One region of the Rhodococcus rhodochrous genome, then DNA from elsewhere that is predicted to be linked to it. Evidence: riboswitches for the same ligand, from Rfam matches in the RefSeq annotation. Region 1 holds a riboswitch; the other holds the start of a gene.
What was found. A riboswitch is a leader RNA that binds a small molecule or an ion and turns the genes downstream of it on or off. The one in region 1 is predicted to bind glycine.

Region 1 (8,618 bases):
AGTTGTCGTAGAAATCCACGTGGGCGGTCGACGTGGGAAGGACGATGCCGATCCTGCCGTCGCCGAGCGCCGGATCCAGGAGATCGCCGTAGCTGTCGACGCCGTCCGGGTAGCGCTGGGTGTTCCAGCCGAAGGTCAGGACCGACGCATTGGAGACGAAGTAACCCGTGTCGTCCTTCAGGGTCGTGACGTCGTACTCACTGGCGGAGTCGGTGAAGGCCGGGCCGACGGGCTCGGCGAACTCCCCCTCCGCGCCGAGGCTCACGGCCCACGGCACACTCGCCTGCGTGACCACGTCGGCGACCCGGTTGCCGGTCTCGGTCTCCGCACCGATCTTCTGGTGCAGATTCGCGTCGACGTCACGGACGACGTTCAGGCGGATGCCGTAGTCGGCCTCGAAGCGGCGGCCCAGTTCGGCGAGAGCGTCCGCGGCGTTCGACGAATAGATCGTGACCTCGCCCTCCGCCTTGGCCGCCTCGATCACCTGTTGCCAGGCATCGTCGCCGGCCGGGCCGGTCGCTCCGATCGATTCCGAGGTGATGCGGTCGTCCCCACCGTTTCCACCGCAGGCCGCGAGGGTCGCGGCGAGCGCGGCGGCGGTCAGGGTCGACAGGAAGGTGCGCCGGGTACGGCGCGGTGCTCGGATGAAGTCCATGGGAGGCTCCTGGTCGTCGGCCCGTGGGCCGCGGATCGGGTCAGGGGGTGGAGGTGCGGCCGCCGTCGACGGGGATCACGGCACCGGTGGTGTAGGTGGAACCGGGCCCCGCGAGATACAGTGCGGCGCCGACGATCTCGTCCGGATTTCCGGCACGCCGGAGCGGCATCGCCCCGAAGAGTTCGTTGGCCGAGTCCATGTCCCAGGCCTTGCTGATGTCGGTGAGGAACGCACCGGCCATGATCGTGTTGACCCGCACGCTGGGGCCGTATGCCTGCGCGAAGCCCTTGGTCAGGGTGTTCAGTCCCGCCTTGGCGGCCGCGTACGGCAGATCGGTGGTCATCGGCCGCTCGGAGGCGATGGAGCTGATGTTGATGATCGATCCCCCGGAACCCGCCGCCATCCGAGGACCGACGAGGGCGGTCAGACGGAAGGCACCCTTGAGATTGACCCCGATCACCTTGTCGAACAGTTCCTCGGTCACCTGGTCGAGGCTGGGGTACAGAGGCGCCATGCCGGCGTTGTTCACCAGGACGTCCAGGTGGCCGAACTCGTCGTAGACCCGGTCGACGACCGGTTCGTGGGCGTCCCAGTCGCCGACGTGCAGTGCGAGGGGCAGAGCCTTGCGTCCGGTGGTCTCGGCGACCTCCGCGGCGAGTTTCTCGCAACTGTCGACCTTGCGGCTGACGATGACGACGTCGGCACCGGCGTTCGCAAAGGCGAGAACCATCTCGCGGCCCAGGCCGCGGCTGCCACCGGTGACGAGCGCTACCTTTCCTTCGAGAGGACGGGGATGCGTGGTCATGCGGGCTCCTGTCGATGAGGTCGGCGTCGAAAGCGCCTAAAGAGTGAGAAGGTGCGGCGGGACACCGGCGTCGCCGCAGCGACGTCGGGACGGTCCCGACGGAGTCAGGTCGAGGGGACGAGAGGGACGAGGGCCTTGCCGGTCGCGGCGCCGTCGAGCATCCCGACGAAGGCATCCCATGCACCGCCGATGCCACCGGCGAACTCGGTGTGGACGGGCCGGATCCGTCCGCTCCGGACGAGCGCGGCCATCTCGTCCTCGAAAGCGTCGCGTGCGTCGAGATGGTCGGCCAGCAGGAAGCCTTCCATCCGGGCGCGACGCCAGATCAGTTTGAGCAGGTTGTTCGGTCCGGGCACGGGTGTGGCGGAGTTGTAGACGCTGATCATCCCGCACAGAGCGATGCGGGCGTGGTCGGCGAGCACGCGGATGGCCGCTTCGAGTTGTTCGCCCCCGACATTGTCGAAATACACATCGAGCGCGGTGGCACCGACCTCGGCCATAGCGCTGCGCAGCAGGTCCTTCGCCGGCCCCTCGTGATGATCGAACGCCGCGTCGGCACCGAGTTCCCTGACGAGCGAGACCTTCTCGGGAGATCCGGCGCTCGCGATCACCACGGCACCACGCTGTTTCGCCAGCTGGACCGCAGTGGATCCGACCGCACCGGCCGCGGACGACACGAACACCACATCGCCACTGCGCACCTGCGCGATCCGATCGATTCCTACCCAGGCGGTCATACCCGGGATGCCGAGGACACTCAGGTGCAGGGCTGCGGGGAGATCGTCGTGCCGAAGCCTGCGACAGTCGGACGGGTCGACGAAACTTTCCGTCCGCCAGCCGTACTCGTGGAGAACAAGCGATCCGATCGGCAACTCGGGTCGATCGGACCAGGACACGACCCCGACCGTGGGAGCGAGCATCGGCTCCCCCAGTGCGTAGGGCTCCGCGTAGGTTGCCTCACCGCCCATCCTGCCCCGCATGTAGGGCTCGACGGACATGACGAGGTTCCGCACGCGGATCTGCCCCGAGGCGGGTTCGACGAGAGCGGTTCCGACCAACTCGACGTCGGTGTCACGGGGACGGCCACTCGGGCGCGCCCGGAGGATCCATTCGCGTCGGACGAGTTCGGTGTCCACGATGTCGGTCACAAGGATGCCCGTTCTCTTCGTGATGCGGACGGCAGCGCGATCATCCCGCGAGTCCGGCCGTGACCTGCTCGACGAGATCGCGGCGCACGAGCTTGCCGGTGGGAGTACGGGGCAGATCGTCGACGAACACGACGTCGTCGGGGGTCCTCGAACCGCGCAGACGTTCACGGCACCACGTGCGGATCGCATCGGCCTCCTCATGGTTGTCGACAGCCGGAACGATCACCGCGCAGATCCGTTCGCCCCATTCGTCGTCGGGAGTACCGATCACGGCCACCTCACGCACCTGCGGGTGGTGTGCCAGCACGTCCTCGATCTCGGCCGGCGCGATGTTCTCCCCGCCCCGGATGATCGTGTCGTCCGCGCGACCACCGATGTAGAGATAGCCGTCCTCGATCCGGGCGCGATCCCTGGTCGGGAACCAGCCCTCCGCGTCCAGGACCGAACCGTTACCCATGTACTCGCCGCTGACCTGCGCCCCGCGCACCCACAGCAGACCCGTCTGCCCGTCGGGCAGCACGCGTTCGCCGTCCTCGGATCGGATCTGCGCTTCGATACCGGGCACGATCCGACCGGCCGAGGAGAGCCGTCCTCGCAGTTCGGGTTTCGCGAACGCCTCCCGATGCTCCTCGGGTCCGAGCACCGCGATCGTCGAACTGGTCTCCGTCAATCCGTAGGCGTTGACGAATCCGGTGTCGCCGAATGCCGCGAGGGCACGCTCGAGGACCGGCTGGGGCATCCTCGCACCTCCGTAGGCGAGCGACTCGAGCGTCGGGACCTCGGCGGGCGCGCCGTCGAGGTGGTCGACGATGCGGGCGAGCATCGTCGGCACCACCATCGCGCTGGTGACACCCTCGGTGCGAACGAGGTCGAGCCAGCCCTGCGGCGTGAAGTCGGGCAGGTAGACCATGCGTCGACCCGAGTAGACGTTGCTCAGAACGGCACCGAGACCCGCGATGTGATAGGGCGGCGTGCTGACCAGGGTGGCCTGTTGCCGTGCCGCCGAACCGAATTCGACGGTGTTGATGAGGTAGGACAGCAGGTGCCGGTGTCGGAGCAGCACCCCTTTCGGAGCCGAGGTGGTCCCGGAGGTGAACAGCACGATCGCGGTCCCCTCGTCTTCCGAGCGGTCCCCCGCGAGAGGTGCCGTCCCCTCCGCGAGACCGAGAAACTCGTCGGTCGAGACGATTCGGTGCGCGCACCCGTCGAGCTTGCCGACATAGTCGGCGTCCGCCACGACGATCGGTTCGTCCAACCTGTCGATCAATTCGAGCAATTGCGCAGCGGGAAGCCGGTAGTTCAAGGGCGCCAGGGGAATACCGGCACGACCGGCAGCGAACATGAGCGTGGGAAGGACCGGACCGTTCACTCCGACGAAAACGACGTTCCGGGCTCCGAGCTCACCGAGCAAGCCCGCACCGCGCGAAGCGAGTTCGTCGAGCCGGCGGTAGGTGACACCGTTCGAACGAGGACCCATCGCGATCCGATCGGGGGTGGCGGCGGACGCCATGTCGAGGACCATCCCGATACCCATATGACCACCTGTCTTCAGAAGCTCTGCCGTACGAGAGAAGAGACGAATCGACCGGCGCTCGCGATCACCGGGTGCCGAACCCTCGGTCGCGAGACCGTGTGATGCACACCATAGCAATTATGCCTATATTTGTGAAGGTATCGGCTGGAATTTTCTGGCAGCCCTCTCACCAGGCAAAATGCGAGACATGCCCGACCCCCGGTACGACCTCACAGACCGGCATCGAGCCGCATGGCATACTTGACGCCACAACTGAACAGCCACCGAACCGCGGCGGGAGAGTCCCGCACACAGCGGGCGCCGAAGGAGCAACCTCCCCGGGAATCTCTCAGGCCCCCAGACCGCCACGGCGAGGCTCCTCTGGAAAGCAACTCTTCCGGGTTCACCGAAGGTGTAAGCGGCTCCGTCCGCGAAAGCTCTCAGGTCCGATGACAGAGCGGGGAACGACAACACCCGCTGGTGCTCGTTTCGTGCACCCTGGACCCGAGGTAGACGTGTGACCGTTTCCCTGGGCGCGCCTTCGCGCGCCGATGATGCCGTGGGCGCGCCTTCGCGCGCCGATATTGCACCGACCGAGTCGCGTGGCCCTGTTCTCCCTCCCTCCCCCGCCCCGAAGTCGCCGTCGCGTACGAACCGGCGACTCGGGATCGCCGCGATCGTGCTGTCCGCGACCGCGATGGGCGCCGCAGGATTGTTCGGCCGCAAGGCCACTCCCGAAGGCGCGGTGCTCGGTGAGGCACTGACGCTCGGACGGATGGCAGTCGGAGCACTCGGCATGCTCCTCCTGATGGCGCTGTCCCGCCGCCTCGGACAGTTGCGCCGGACCCGTCTGTCCTGGTCGGTCGTCGGTGGCGGTGTGCTCCTCGGACTGTCCCTCGCGACCTATCTGTCCGCCACGGTGTTGACCGACCTGTCCCGTGCCGTGGTTCTCCATTACCTCGGCCCCGTCGTCGCGACGGCCCTCGCCCGGGTGTTCCTGAAGGAGAGGGTCGGTCGCCTCGACGCCCTGTCGATCGGCACGGCGTTCGCCGGTATGCTGCTCGCCGCCGGTCTGGTCGGCGGTGGGTCGTCCGGGGGTGAGCACGAGACGCTGGGCACCGTGCTGGGCGCGGCCTCGGGAGTCTTCTACGGCGGGGCCCTGCTGTGCTACCGCTATCGCACCGATATGCCGTCCGACGTCCGGTCCCTGTGGAACTTCGTCTTCGGTGCCGTCGCGGCAGGTGGGATGGTCGCGGTGACCCGACCCGACATGTCGGGGATGACCGCGACGCACTGGTTGTGGGCCGGTGGGTTCTTCGTCGTCTGCGGCCTGTTCGCGCTGGGGCTGCTCGTCGTTGCGGGCAAGCACCTTCGTGCCGCGGAACTGTCGGGCCTGTCCTACCTCGAGGTCGTGGTCGCGCTGATGATCGGCATGGTCGCCTTCGGAGAGTCCGTGACCGTGCTCGCCGCCGCGGGCGCCGGTCTCATCGTGGTAGCGATGGCACTGCCGATGCTCGGCCGCCGATGACGAGTGGGAGGGCCGCCGGTCGGCGCGCCCTCCCACTCGAATCGGTTTCCGTTACTGCTGTTGCGGCGGCTCGGCCGGCTGCTCGGATGCGTCGTTCGTCATCCAACGCTGCGCCGGCGGCGTTGCGGGCAACGCCGACTGTCCTTCACCGGCACCCCCCTGCGTCCCCTCCGTGGCGAGACCCGTCCGAACTGCGGGGTCGACCGGCTTGCGCGCGACCGCCTCGGCTTCGGCGACGGCCTGGGCCACCTCGGGGTCGCGCTTGGTCGCGAACCAATCCTCGACCTCGGCACTGTCGTCCTCGGGCCGTTGCAGTTCCTCGTCGACAGGACTCGGCTCGAAGCGGAAGACGCCGTCCTCGCCGGGCGCGCCGAGCGTCCGCGCGAATCCTTCGAGCGCCTTGCCGAAGTCGCTCGGCACCACCCACATCTTGTTCGCATCGCCCTGGGCCATCTGCGGCAGGGTCTGCAGGTACTGGTAGGCGAGCAGCTCCGGAGTGGGCTTGCCGGCCTTGATCGCTGCGAACACCTTCTCGATGGACTTCGCCTCGCCCTGAGCCTCGAGGTAGCGCGCCGCGCGATCACCCTGCGCGCGCAGGATCCGCGACTGCCGGTCGGCCTCGGCTTCGAGGATCGCGGCCTGCTTCGCACCTTCGGCGGAGAGGATGCGCGACTGCTTGTCGCCCTCGGCGGTCTTGATCGCGGATTCGCGGTGACCCTCGGCCGTGAGGATCATCGCGCGCTTCTCACGGTCGGCCTTCATCTGCTTCTCCATCGATTCCTGGATCGACGGCGGCGGATCGATGCTCTTGAGTTCGACCCGGGCGACACGCAGGCCCCATCGGCCGGTCGCTTCGTCGAGCACACCGCGGAGCTGGCCGTTGATGGAGTCGCGCGAGGTGAGCGTCTCCTCGAGGGTCATTCCACCGACGACGTTGCGGAGTGTGGTGACGGTGAGCTGCTCGACCGCGGCGATGTAGTTGCTGATCTCGTAGACGGCCGCCTGCGGGTTCGTCACCTGGAAGTACACGACCGTGTCGATGCTCAGCGTCAGGTTGTCCTGGGTGATGACCGGCTGCGGCGGGAACGAGACGACACGTTCGCGTAGATCGACCTTCGCGCGGATGCGGTCGACGAAGGGCACCAGGAAGGTGAGCTGACCCGACGCCGTCCGGTAGTACCGGCCGAGACGTTCGATGACCGCGGCCTCCGCTTGCGGTACCAGCGATACCGATTTGGCCACGACCACCACGACCAGTGCCACCACTACGGCGAGCACGATCAGAGCTTCCATCCTCAGACACCCCTCCACACGACGGCAGTCGCGCCGTCTATCTGCATCACTGTCACTGTCGTTCCCGGCTCGTATACCTCGGTGGCGTCCAGCGGCCTGGCGGTCCACACCTCACCGTCGATCTTGACGCGCCCGGAATGCTCCCCCACCTGCTCGAGGACCAAGGCGTGCTTGCCCGGGAGAGCGTCGATCCCGGTCGGCAGAGCGGGCGGCTGGGAGTACCGCCGCCTCAGCATCGGCCGGACACCGAGCAGCAGAACCAGCGAGGTCACGGCGAAGATCACCGCGTCGATCCAGACGGGCAGATCGGTCACCGCGGAGACACCGCCGGTGACGAGCGCTGCACCGCCGAGCATGAGCAGCGCGAAATCGCCCGTGAGCGCTTCGCCGGCCGCCAACGCCACTCCGGCGATCAACCAAATCAATGCGGCCACGATCACCATCGAACCACAAATCGGACATCCTGGCAGACGCCCTGGTGGAGGAAACGGTCTCGGCTCCTCGTCTTGGATGCTGTTTCCCGCAGGGGAGATCTCAGGGCCGGAGATTCTGTATTTTTCTTTTTTCCGTCCCGACCGGACTCCCGCCTCGCTCCATAAGTGAAGTTAGCCGAAACACATCCTTTTGCCGTTGTGAGATCGGTGATACCGTCCCCGAACTATGGGTATCACCCCCGTGCGTTCGCTCCTCGTGGGAGCGTTGATCGGCCAGAGCGCCGACGCCGATCCGACCGACACCGCAATCCTTGCGGCCACCATCCGCTGCCTGAGCCATCACGGCCTCGAGCGGACGACCGTGGCCGACGTCGCGGCGGAGGCCGGCGTCGGCCGCGCGACGGTCTTCCGGCGGTTCGACACCAAAGAGGAACTGCTCGGTCGCGCGTTCGCGTGGGAGCTCGATCAGCTCGTCACGCGGTTCCACGCCGCCATCGACGACATCGAGGACCCGTACGAGCGCGCGGTCGAATGGATCGTCGAAGCGGTCCGTACCGTTCGCCACCACCCGGTCGCACGACGATTCGTCGACGACGGAGCCGCCCTCCCCCTCCTGCACGATCCGCAGATCACCGCCGCGCTGCTCACGTCGGTCCGCCACGAACTCGACCTCACCGCACAACGGGCGGGGATCACGTTCGACACGGCCACCGCCGCGGAGATCGTCTCGCGATTCTTCGCGAGCGTGTGGCTCGCACCCGATCTGGGCAGCGCCACCGCAACCGACGACGGGGTACGACGGGTGGCCCGGACCATGCTGTCCTTCCTGATCGTGCCCTCGACGCCCTCCACCGACAGCTGATGTCCGCATCCGTTCCCCAGCCATCGAACCCGAGGAGTCCGGCAATGGAAGTCACTCCCGCACAGCGTGTTCGCGCAAACATCGAGGACGACGTACCCGTCGCCGACCGCACCTTCGTCCGGTTGCTGGCAGATCGCCGCATCTGGCCGATGTTCCTGTTCCGGGCGCTCTCCCTCCAGGGCACCCACCCCACCGTCATGGTTGCGCTCGAACAACATTCGAAGTCGTTCACCGAGCCGTCGGTACGCGCGGAGAACACCCTCGCGTACACCTACCGCATCTACTTCGGCGAGAACGTCGCCGATTCGGCACGCGAACTGCGGGAGATGCACCGCCCCATCACCGGACTCGACTACGAAGGCCGGAGATACCACGCGTGG
Region 2 (8,618 bases), 540 kb from region 1:
CGCCGGCGTCGGCTGCTCCAAGGTCCCCGACATCCACGACGTCGCCCTCATGGAGGACCGCGCCACCCTGCGCATCTCCAGCCAGCTCCTCGCCAACTGGATCCGCCACGACGTCGTCACCGCCGACGAGGTCATCGCCTCCCTCGAGCGCATGGCACCCGTCGTCGACCGGCAGAACGAAGGCGACCCCGGCTACCGGCCGCTCGCCCCGAACTTCGACGACAACATCGCCTTCCAGGCCGCCAAGGAACTCATCCTCGAAGGCACCACACAGCCCAGCGGCTACACCGAGCCGATCCTGCACCGCCGTCGCCGCGAGAACAAGGCCAAGTACGCCTGACCCGCACACCGACACCCCAGGGCCCCGATCCACACCGGATCGGGGCCCTGCCCGTCCCCGCACCGCGCGGCGGAGCCAGGTCACATCCCGTCTCTCACTAGACTCGACCATCGGACCGACGAACGAAACGAGGCGGACACGACGTGGGCGGGCGACATCGCGGCAGCGGACGACGAGGAATCAGCACGAGCGTCATCGTGGTCGCCGTAGGCGTAGCACTCGCCCTGCTCGCCGTCCTCGGCTGGTTCCGCCTCCGCGACAACATCGACGACCAGGCCACCGCCGCCGCCGAAACCTGCGTCGAAGGCGACACCGTCCTGCACATCGCCGCCGACCCCCTCATCGCTCCCGCCCTCACCGAACTCGCCGACCAGTGGACCGACGGCGGCGTCCGCGTCATCCGCGACCACTGCGTCACCGCCGAGATCACCGCCGTCGACAGCCTCGCCTCCGCCGACACCCTCACCGCCGGCACCTGGGATCCGGCACTCGGCCCCGAACCCGCCCTGTGGGTGCCCCTCGACACCCGGATGAGCGCCCGCGCCGCCGACACCATCGACGGCACCCCCCGCTCCCTCGCCACCTCCCCGGTCGTGCTCGCCGTCCCCACCGACCTCGGCCGCGCCCTCACCACCGCCACCGTCCGCTGGCAGGACCTGCCCCGACTCCAGAACGACCCCGCCGCCATGCGCGAGAGCGGACTCGACATCTGGGGCACCCTCGGCCTCGCCCTGCCCACCGGCACCGAGACCCACGCCACCACCCTCGCCCTCGAAGCCGTCACCGCCGCCACCACCGGCATCGGCGCCGGACCGGTCACCCTCGAACAGGCCGCCACCCCCACCGCCATCACCGCCGTGAGCACCCTCGCGCTCGGCGCCGACACCCTCGGCGCAGTCGGCACCACCGCCGACACCCTCGCCGCGCTCGGCGCCCGCCCCGACACCGAGGCCCCCATCCACGCCGTGCCGGTCGTCGAACAGCAACTGCACCGCGCTCTCACCGACGGGCAGGTCCGCGGCCTCACCGGCCACCTGCCGATCGGCGTCGCACCCGTCGTCGACTTCCCCACCGCCGTCGTCGACGCCCCCTGGGTCGACGAGACCCTCGCCCGCGCCGCCGCGGAGTTCACCGACTACGCGCGTCGCCCCGAACAGACCGGCATCCTCACCGCCCACGGCTTCCGCACCGCCGACGCCGCCCCCGAACCCGCCGGGGAACTGCCGCTGCCCCGCGTCGACACCGTCCTCGCCCCCGCCGACCCCACCGTCGACGACGTCCTCGTCGCACTGCGTCTCGCCCCGGTGTCCCCGCGCAAGGTCACGATGGTCGTCGACACCTCCACCTCCATGGGCACCCCCGCCGGCGACGGCACCCGCCTCACCGCCACCGCGGGGGCCCTGCGCGAGGCCATGCGCCGAGCCTCCATCAACTCGGTGATGGGCATGTACGTCTTCGCCGACACCCCCAGCGGGCACCGCGTCGCCGTCATCCGCGACGGCCTCACCGAGTCCAAGCGCGCGGCGATGTCCTCGGTCCTCGACGACATCGACCTCGTCGAGCGCGAACCGGTCTACGCCACCCTCACCGCCGCCTACCGCGACGCCGTCGACAACTACGACCCGGGCCGACCGAACTCCGTGCTCGTCGTCGTCGACAGCGACGACCCCGACGAGACGGCCGCCCGCGACCTGCGCGCGGCGATCGACGAACTCGCGTCCCCTGCCACCCCTGTGCGGATCGACGTCGTCATCCTCGGCGACCGCACCGACCCCGTCCTCGAGCAAGCCGCCGAGGCCACCGACGGCAACCTCACCGTCGTCGACACCACCGACCCGGCCGATCTCACCGACCTCCTCCGAAAGCTGACGTCCTGACCGTGCTCCGACTTCTCGTCATGGGGGTCTTCCTCGCCCTCCTCACCTACCTGCTGCATCGACGACTCGTCCGGGCACCCGGCCTGCCGCGTCCTGCCGCCCTCGCCGCCGACCTCGTCCTGGCGGCGATGTTCGTCCTCACGCTCGGTGCCTCCGGGGTGGGCACGGCGCTCGACCCCGCCTGGGCCCGCCCCATCGGGTTCCTCGGCTGGAGCTGGATGGCGGTGGTGCTGTACCTGATGCTCGGGCTCCTGCTCGTCGGAGCGGGACTGCTCGTCGCCCGCCTCGTCCGGCGCGGACACCCCGGGCCGACCACCGACGTGACCCCGCGACGGGGTCTGCGCATCGCGACCGCCGTGCTCGTCGTCGCCGCGGTCGCCGCCGTCGGATACGGCACGGTCGAAGCCGACCGGCCGCGGATCGTCACCGTGCCCGTCGCGCTGCAGGACCTGCCCACCGGCTTCGACGGCGCCCGGATCGCGCTCGTCACCGACCTGCACGTCGGACCCGCCCGCGGCGCCGACTTCGTGCAACGCGTCGTCGACCTCGTCGCCGACCAGCAGCCCGACCTGATCGTGCTCGGCGGCGACCTCGCCGACGGCACCGTCGACCTCGTCGGTTCCGACCTCGAACCGCTCCGGCAGCTGCAGGCCCCGCTCGGGGTGTACGGCGTCAGCGGCAACCACGAGTACTACTCCGACGACGCCGAATCATGGCTCGACCATTGGGAGACGCTCGGTGTACGCACCCTGCGCAACGAGCACGTCGTCCTCGAACGCGCCGGCGACGTCGTCGCGCTCGCCGGCGTCCACGACTACACGGCCACCGAACCCCACCACCCGGACATGCCCACCGCCCTCGACGGCATCGCGGACGGTACCCCGGTGATCCTCGCCGCCCACCAGCCCCGGCACATCGACGAGGCCCGCGAGCTCGGAGTCGACCTGCAGCTGTCCGGGCACACCCACGGCGGACAGATGTGGCCGCTGCGGCCGTTCGTATCCCTCGCCAACCCCACCGTCACCGGACTCGACCGCTTCGGTGACACGCAGATCTATACGTCCCAGGGCACCGGCGCGTGGGGACCGCCCGTGCGGGTCGGCACCCCACCGGAGATCTCCGTCCTCGAGCTGACCGCCGCGAACTGAGGGCCTTGCCCTCAGGGCAGGGTGAGATGTGTTCTTACTGGGTAGAGGTTCTGTATTTCTTTGGTTTCCGTACTATTCGGAGTTATTCTATCGATGAAGATGGCCGACGGACGTGTCCGTCGGCCATCCCCGGCATCAGCCGCTGTACGCCTCCAAGGGAGGGCACGAGCACACCAGGTTCCGGTCGCCGTGTGCGCCGTCGATACGCCGCACCGCCGGCCACACCTTGGCCCGGCTCTTCCCCATCGGGAACACCGCGATCTCCCGCGAGTACGGGTGGTTCCACTCACCCACCAGGCATTCCGCGGTGTGCGGAGCCCCGCGCAGCGGATTGTCGTCCACCGGCCACTCTCCTGCCCCGACCCGGTCGATTTCACCGCGGATCGAAATCATCGCGTCGATGAACGCGTCGAGTTCGGCGATGTCCTCGCTCTCGGTGGGCTCGACCATGAGGGTGCCGGCCACCGGGAAGCTCATCGTCGGCGCGTGGAAGCCGTAATCGGCCAGACGCTTCGCGACGTCGTCGACCGTCACCCCCGTCGCCTTCGTCAGCGGACGCAGATCGAGGATGCACTCGTGGGCGACCATGCCGGTCTCCCCCGTATACAGCACCGGGAAGTACTCGTCGAGACGACGCGCGATGTAGTTGGCCGACGCGATTGCCGTCAGCGACGCGCGACGCAGTCCCTCGGCACCCATCATCTTGATGTACGCCCAGGTGATCGGCAGGATCGACGCCGACCCGAAGGGCGCCGCCGAGACCGGTCCCGCTCCCCCGAGTCCCGGCTCCGCCGGATGACCCGGCAGGTACGGGGCCAGATGCGAACGGACACCGATCGGGCCGACCCCCGGACCGCCACCACCGTGCGGGATGCAGAAGGTCTTGTGCAGGTTCAGGTGGCTGACATCGCCCCCGAACTTGCCCGGCCGCGCCAGACCCACGAGAGCGTTGAGGTTGGCGCCGTCGATGTACACCTGACCGCCGGCGTCGTGCACGGCACCGCAGATGTCGGCGATGTCGTGCTCGTAGACACCGTGCGTGGACGGATAGGTGATCATGATCGCGGCCAGTCGCGCACCGTGGTCGGCGATCTTGGCGCGCAGGTCGTCGAGATCGACGTCGCCGTTCGGACGGCACGCGACGACCTCGACACGCATGCCCGCCATCACAGCGGATGCGGCATTGGTGCCGTGCGCGCTCGACGGGATCAGGCAGATGTCCCGATCGGTGTCGCCGCGGTCGAGGTGGTAGTGGCGGATCGCGAGCAGACCCGCGTACTCACCCTGGCTGCCGGCGTTGGGCTGCAGGCTCACGGCGTCGTAGCCCGTCACCGCGGCGAGCCAACCCTCCAGGTCGGCGATGAGACGGCGGATGCCGCCCGTCTGGTCCGCCGGAGCGAAGGGATGCAGACCCGCGAACTCGGGCCAGGTGATGGCTTCCATCTCGGCGGCGGCGTTGAGCTTCATCGTGCACGAGCCCAGTGGGATCATCGTCCGGTCGAGGGCGAGGTCCTTGTCGGACAGACGCCGCAGGTAACGCATCATCGCGGTCTCGGTGCGGTAGCGGGTGAACGCCTCGTGCTGCAGGAACTCGCTGGTGCGGGCCAGGGCCTGCGGCAGCGCCGTTCCCTCGGCGGCCTCCCCGGCGTCGACGCCGAAAGCGCCCAGGACCGCGTCCACGTGCGCCGCGGTGGTGGCCTCGTCGCACGAGATCGACACGTGATCGTCGTCGACCCGGTACAGGTTGATGCCGGCCTCGAGGGCGGCGGCGAGCACGGCGTCGGCGCGCCCCGGGACGCGCACGAGGACGGTGTCGAAGAACTCGTCGTGGACGACCTCGACGCCACCGGCGCGCAGACCGTCGGCGAGGCGGCGGGCGTGCCCGGCGACGCGGCGGGCGATGCCGGTGAGGCCTTCGGCGCCGTGGTACGAGACGTACATGGCCGCGAGCACGGCGAGGAGCACCTGGGCGGTGCAGATGTTGCTGGTGGCCTTCTCACGGCGGATGTGCTGCTCACGGGTCTGCAACGCGAGCCGGTAGGCCGGGTTGCCGTCCGCGTCCACCGAGACACCGACGAGGCGTCCCGGCAGGGTGCGGGTGTGGGCGCTACCGACGGCGAGGTAGCCGGCGTGCGGCCCACCGAAGCCCATCGGCACACCGAACCGCTGGGTGGTGCCGAAGCACGCGTCGGCGCCCTGCTCCCCGGGCGGGGTGATCAGGGTCATGGCCAGCAGGTCGGCACCGACGGCGACGAGCGCGCCGCGGTCGTGGGCGGCCGCGATGATCGGAGCGGCGTCGATGATGCGTCCCGAAGCGCCGGGCACCTGCAGGATCACGCCGAAGAACTCGCCCTCGGGCAGTCCGTCGGCAGCGAGGTCGGCGGTGACGATCTCGATGCCGAGTGGTTCGGCGCGGGTCGCCAGCACCGCGGCGGTCTGCGCGAACAGGTCGACGTCGACGACCAGGCGCGGGCTCTTGGACTTGCGGTTCGCGCGGCGCAGCAGGGTCATCGCCTCGGCGGCGGCGGTGGCCTCGTCGAGCATCGACGAGTTCGCGATCTCCATGCCGGTCAGGTCGGCGACCATGGTCTGGAAGTTCAGCAGCGCCTCGAGGCGTCCCTGACTGATCTCCGGCTGGTAGGGGGTGTAGGCCGTGTACCAGGCGGGGTTCTCGATGATGTTGCGCAGCAGCACGGGCGGCGTGAGCGTGTCGTAGTAGCCGTGACCGATCATCGATGTCGCCACGGTGTTCTGCGACGCGAGTGCCTTCAGTTCGGCGAGTACGTCGTGCTCGGAGCGGGGCGCGTCGAGGACGTCGAGGCCGGTCGGCACGTTGTCTGCACGGTCGTCGAGGATGGCGGCCGGTACCGCGGCGGTGGCGAGGGCGTCGAGGGAATCGACTCCGACGACGTCGAGGATCCGGTTCAGGCCGGCGGTGTCGGGGCCGATGTGGCGATCGGCGAAGTTCGAGGTGACGGCATCTGTCATCGCAGCTCCCGGGCTGGTCGGCGAGGTCCACATGCGCGCGGTCGCGCGAGGTGGTTCCTCCCCCTCTGTCGTGAGCTCGCGGAGCGAGCGCCTGAGAGATTCGGCCGGCCAGAGCCTTTCCCCGTGGGCGGGCGGGTGCTCCCGCCGCTTTCCAGAGACGTCGGAGCTCACGCGGTCCCGGTTGCCTGAGAGATTGACGGGGAGGTGCTGCTCCTTCGGCGCCCGGCTCGGTGTCCGGGTCTCTCCCGCGTGATGGCGACGCATCTTCGAGTCTAGATCACGTCGCAGGGGTCGAAATACCGCAGGTGCGGAAAGCGCCGCAGGTGGTGGAGATGGATCAGCAGAGATGGATCGGCGGTGTCGTCGGCCGATGCGACATCAGTGGTGGGGTCAGCCGATGCGGCGGTTGATGCGTTCGCGGCGACGCGACGCGAGTTCGTCCTCGGGGCGTTCCTCGACGCCGCCGCCATCGGCGCGTTCGGCGGGAAAATCGGCAATGCTGCCGGTGAGTTCGCGCATCGCGCCGCTCACCGCGATCCCGAAGACACCTTGCCCGCCCTGCAGCAGGTCGACGACCTCTTCGGGCGACGTGCACTCGTAGACGGTGGTGCCATCGGAGAACAGGGTGATCTTCGCGAGGTCGCCCACCCCGCGGCTGCGGAGATGGTCGACGGCGACGCGGATGTTCTGCAGCGAGACACCGGTGTCGAGCAGGCGCTTGACGATCTTGAGGACGAGGATGTCCTTGAACGAGTACAGCCGCTGGCTACCGGAGCCGGCGGCCCCGCGGATGGACGGTACGACCAGATTCGTGCGGGCCCAGTAGTCGAGCTGGCGGTAGCTGATTCCCGCGATCTGACAGGCGATGGGCACGCGGTAGCCGACGAGCTCGTCGGGTACCGAGTTGTCCGGAAACAGGCCCGGTTGGATCTCGTCGGTCTCGTTCGTCCGCGGCGCCGGATTCGAGCGATCGCCGGAATCGACGCCGAGTGGCTGTCCCTTCGTCCGATCTCGCACTACTGACTCCCTCTCGCGCGCCCAGTTCTGCCTCGCAACGATCGATTGGCGGATCCCCCCGACCACATCCGATCATCGAGCGCTCCCAGGCTCACCGAGTCATCCCTGGCGGATCAACTCAGCGTACGCTCCGGTGTTGGGCGTCGGGCTGCAACACGCCGACCGGAAGGCAACGTTCGACATTACTACCGTCACGGCCGACGCGCGCGCCAACGCTCGTCGCCGTGCGGACGGACGGCGCTCAGCCGTCCGTCGCCTTGAAATCGTCGGGCGAGACGGAGTCGAGGAACTCCTTGAACTTCTCGACCTCGTCCTCCCGTTCGTCGGGCATGACCAGTCCTGCCTCCGTGAGCACCGGTTCCTCGACGTGGACCGGCGCGCCGATGCGCAAGGCCACCGCGACCCCGTCGGAGGGCCGGCAGGACACGCGCATCCCTCCGTCGAAGACCAGATCCGCGTAGAACGTCCCTTCGCGCAGGTCGACGATGCGCACCTCGCGCAGGTTGTGACCGAACGCCTCGAGGAGGTTCTTGATCAGGTCGTGGGTCAGCGGCCGCGCTGGTTCGACCCCCTGCTGTTCGAGGGCGATGGCGGTCGCTTCGTTCTGCCCGATCCAGATCGGCAGATACCGATCGCCGTCGACCTCCCGCAGCAGGAGGACAGGCTGGTTCTGCGGCTGTTCGATACGAATCCCTACTATCCGCATCTCGCTCATCGCGATGCCTCCGTCCTGCTGCTCGTCGGTGGTGGGACCACCCGACAGGTACTGCCTGGAATTCTAGTGTCCTCCAGCGCATCCGTCAGGTGCCGTACGTCACCACCCGACGGAGGGCCCGTGGTCGCACACGGCGATGAATTCGTCGCCTAACGGTCGAGGGCCCCCTGCACCGCCGCTTTCACCAGGCAGGTGTGCAATGTCAACGACAGTGCGGCCAGTTCGCGCACCATCTCCTCGGCGCGCTGCCGCGCCCCGGCGTCGCGGCCCTTCGCGATCGGACCGGCGATCTGCGCGACGAGCGCGGCCTCGCGGTCGGCGGCGAGCTTGAACGCCCGCAGGTGCCGAACCTCGAGGCCGAACTCCGCCATCGCTTTCGCCGTGCGGGCGAGCAGCACCGCGTCCTCGTCGAAGAAACCGGCCGGGCCCGGCTTGACCAGGCCCGCCCCCACCAGCTCGGTGAGGAAGGCCGCGTCGATCCCCGCACGGGTGCACAGATCGTCGCGACTCACCCGGATCTCGCGGTCCGAGCG

Region 2: it holds a riboswitch for glycine, as region 1 does, so the genes downstream of both, gcvP (aminomethyl-transferring glycine dehydrogenase) here and C6Y44_RS11930 (DMT family transporter) in region 1, are expected to answer to the same signal.

Annotation. Positions count from the first base shown of each region.
Region 1 covers NZ_CP027557.1:2,531,156-2,539,773, reverse strand. Annotated here, with positions in the region: gene C6Y44_RS11950 (ABC transporter substrate-binding protein) at 1-655, opposite strand, end outside; gene C6Y44_RS11945 (SDR family NAD(P)-dependent oxidoreductase) at 696-1,460, opposite strand; gene C6Y44_RS11940 (NADP-dependent oxidoreductase) at 1,565-2,608, opposite strand; gene C6Y44_RS11935 (class I adenylate-forming enzyme family protein) at 2,649-4,142, opposite strand; glycine riboswitch at 4,407-4,496, shown strand; gene C6Y44_RS11930 (DMT family transporter) at 4,639-5,649, shown strand; gene C6Y44_RS11925 (SPFH domain-containing protein) at 5,701-6,942, opposite strand; gene C6Y44_RS11920 (NfeD family protein) at 6,945-7,385, opposite strand; gene C6Y44_RS11915 (TetR/AcrR family transcriptional regulator) at 7,603-8,238, shown strand; gene C6Y44_RS11910 (oxygenase MpaB family protein) at 8,283-8,618, shown strand, end outside.
Region 2 covers NZ_CP027557.1:3,069,111-3,077,728, forward strand. Annotated here, with positions in the region: gene C6Y44_RS14275 (malate synthase G) at 1-340, shown strand, start outside; gene C6Y44_RS28340 (substrate-binding domain-containing protein) at 484-2,217, shown strand; gene C6Y44_RS14285 (metallophosphoesterase) at 2,220-3,365, shown strand; gene gcvP (aminomethyl-transferring glycine dehydrogenase) at 3,501-6,353, opposite strand; glycine riboswitch at 6,516-6,611, opposite strand; gene C6Y44_RS14295 (MerR family transcriptional regulator) at 6,744-7,370, opposite strand; gene C6Y44_RS14300 (bifunctional nuclease family protein) at 7,612-8,085, opposite strand; gene ftsR (transcriptional regulator FtsR) at 8,235-8,618, opposite strand, start outside.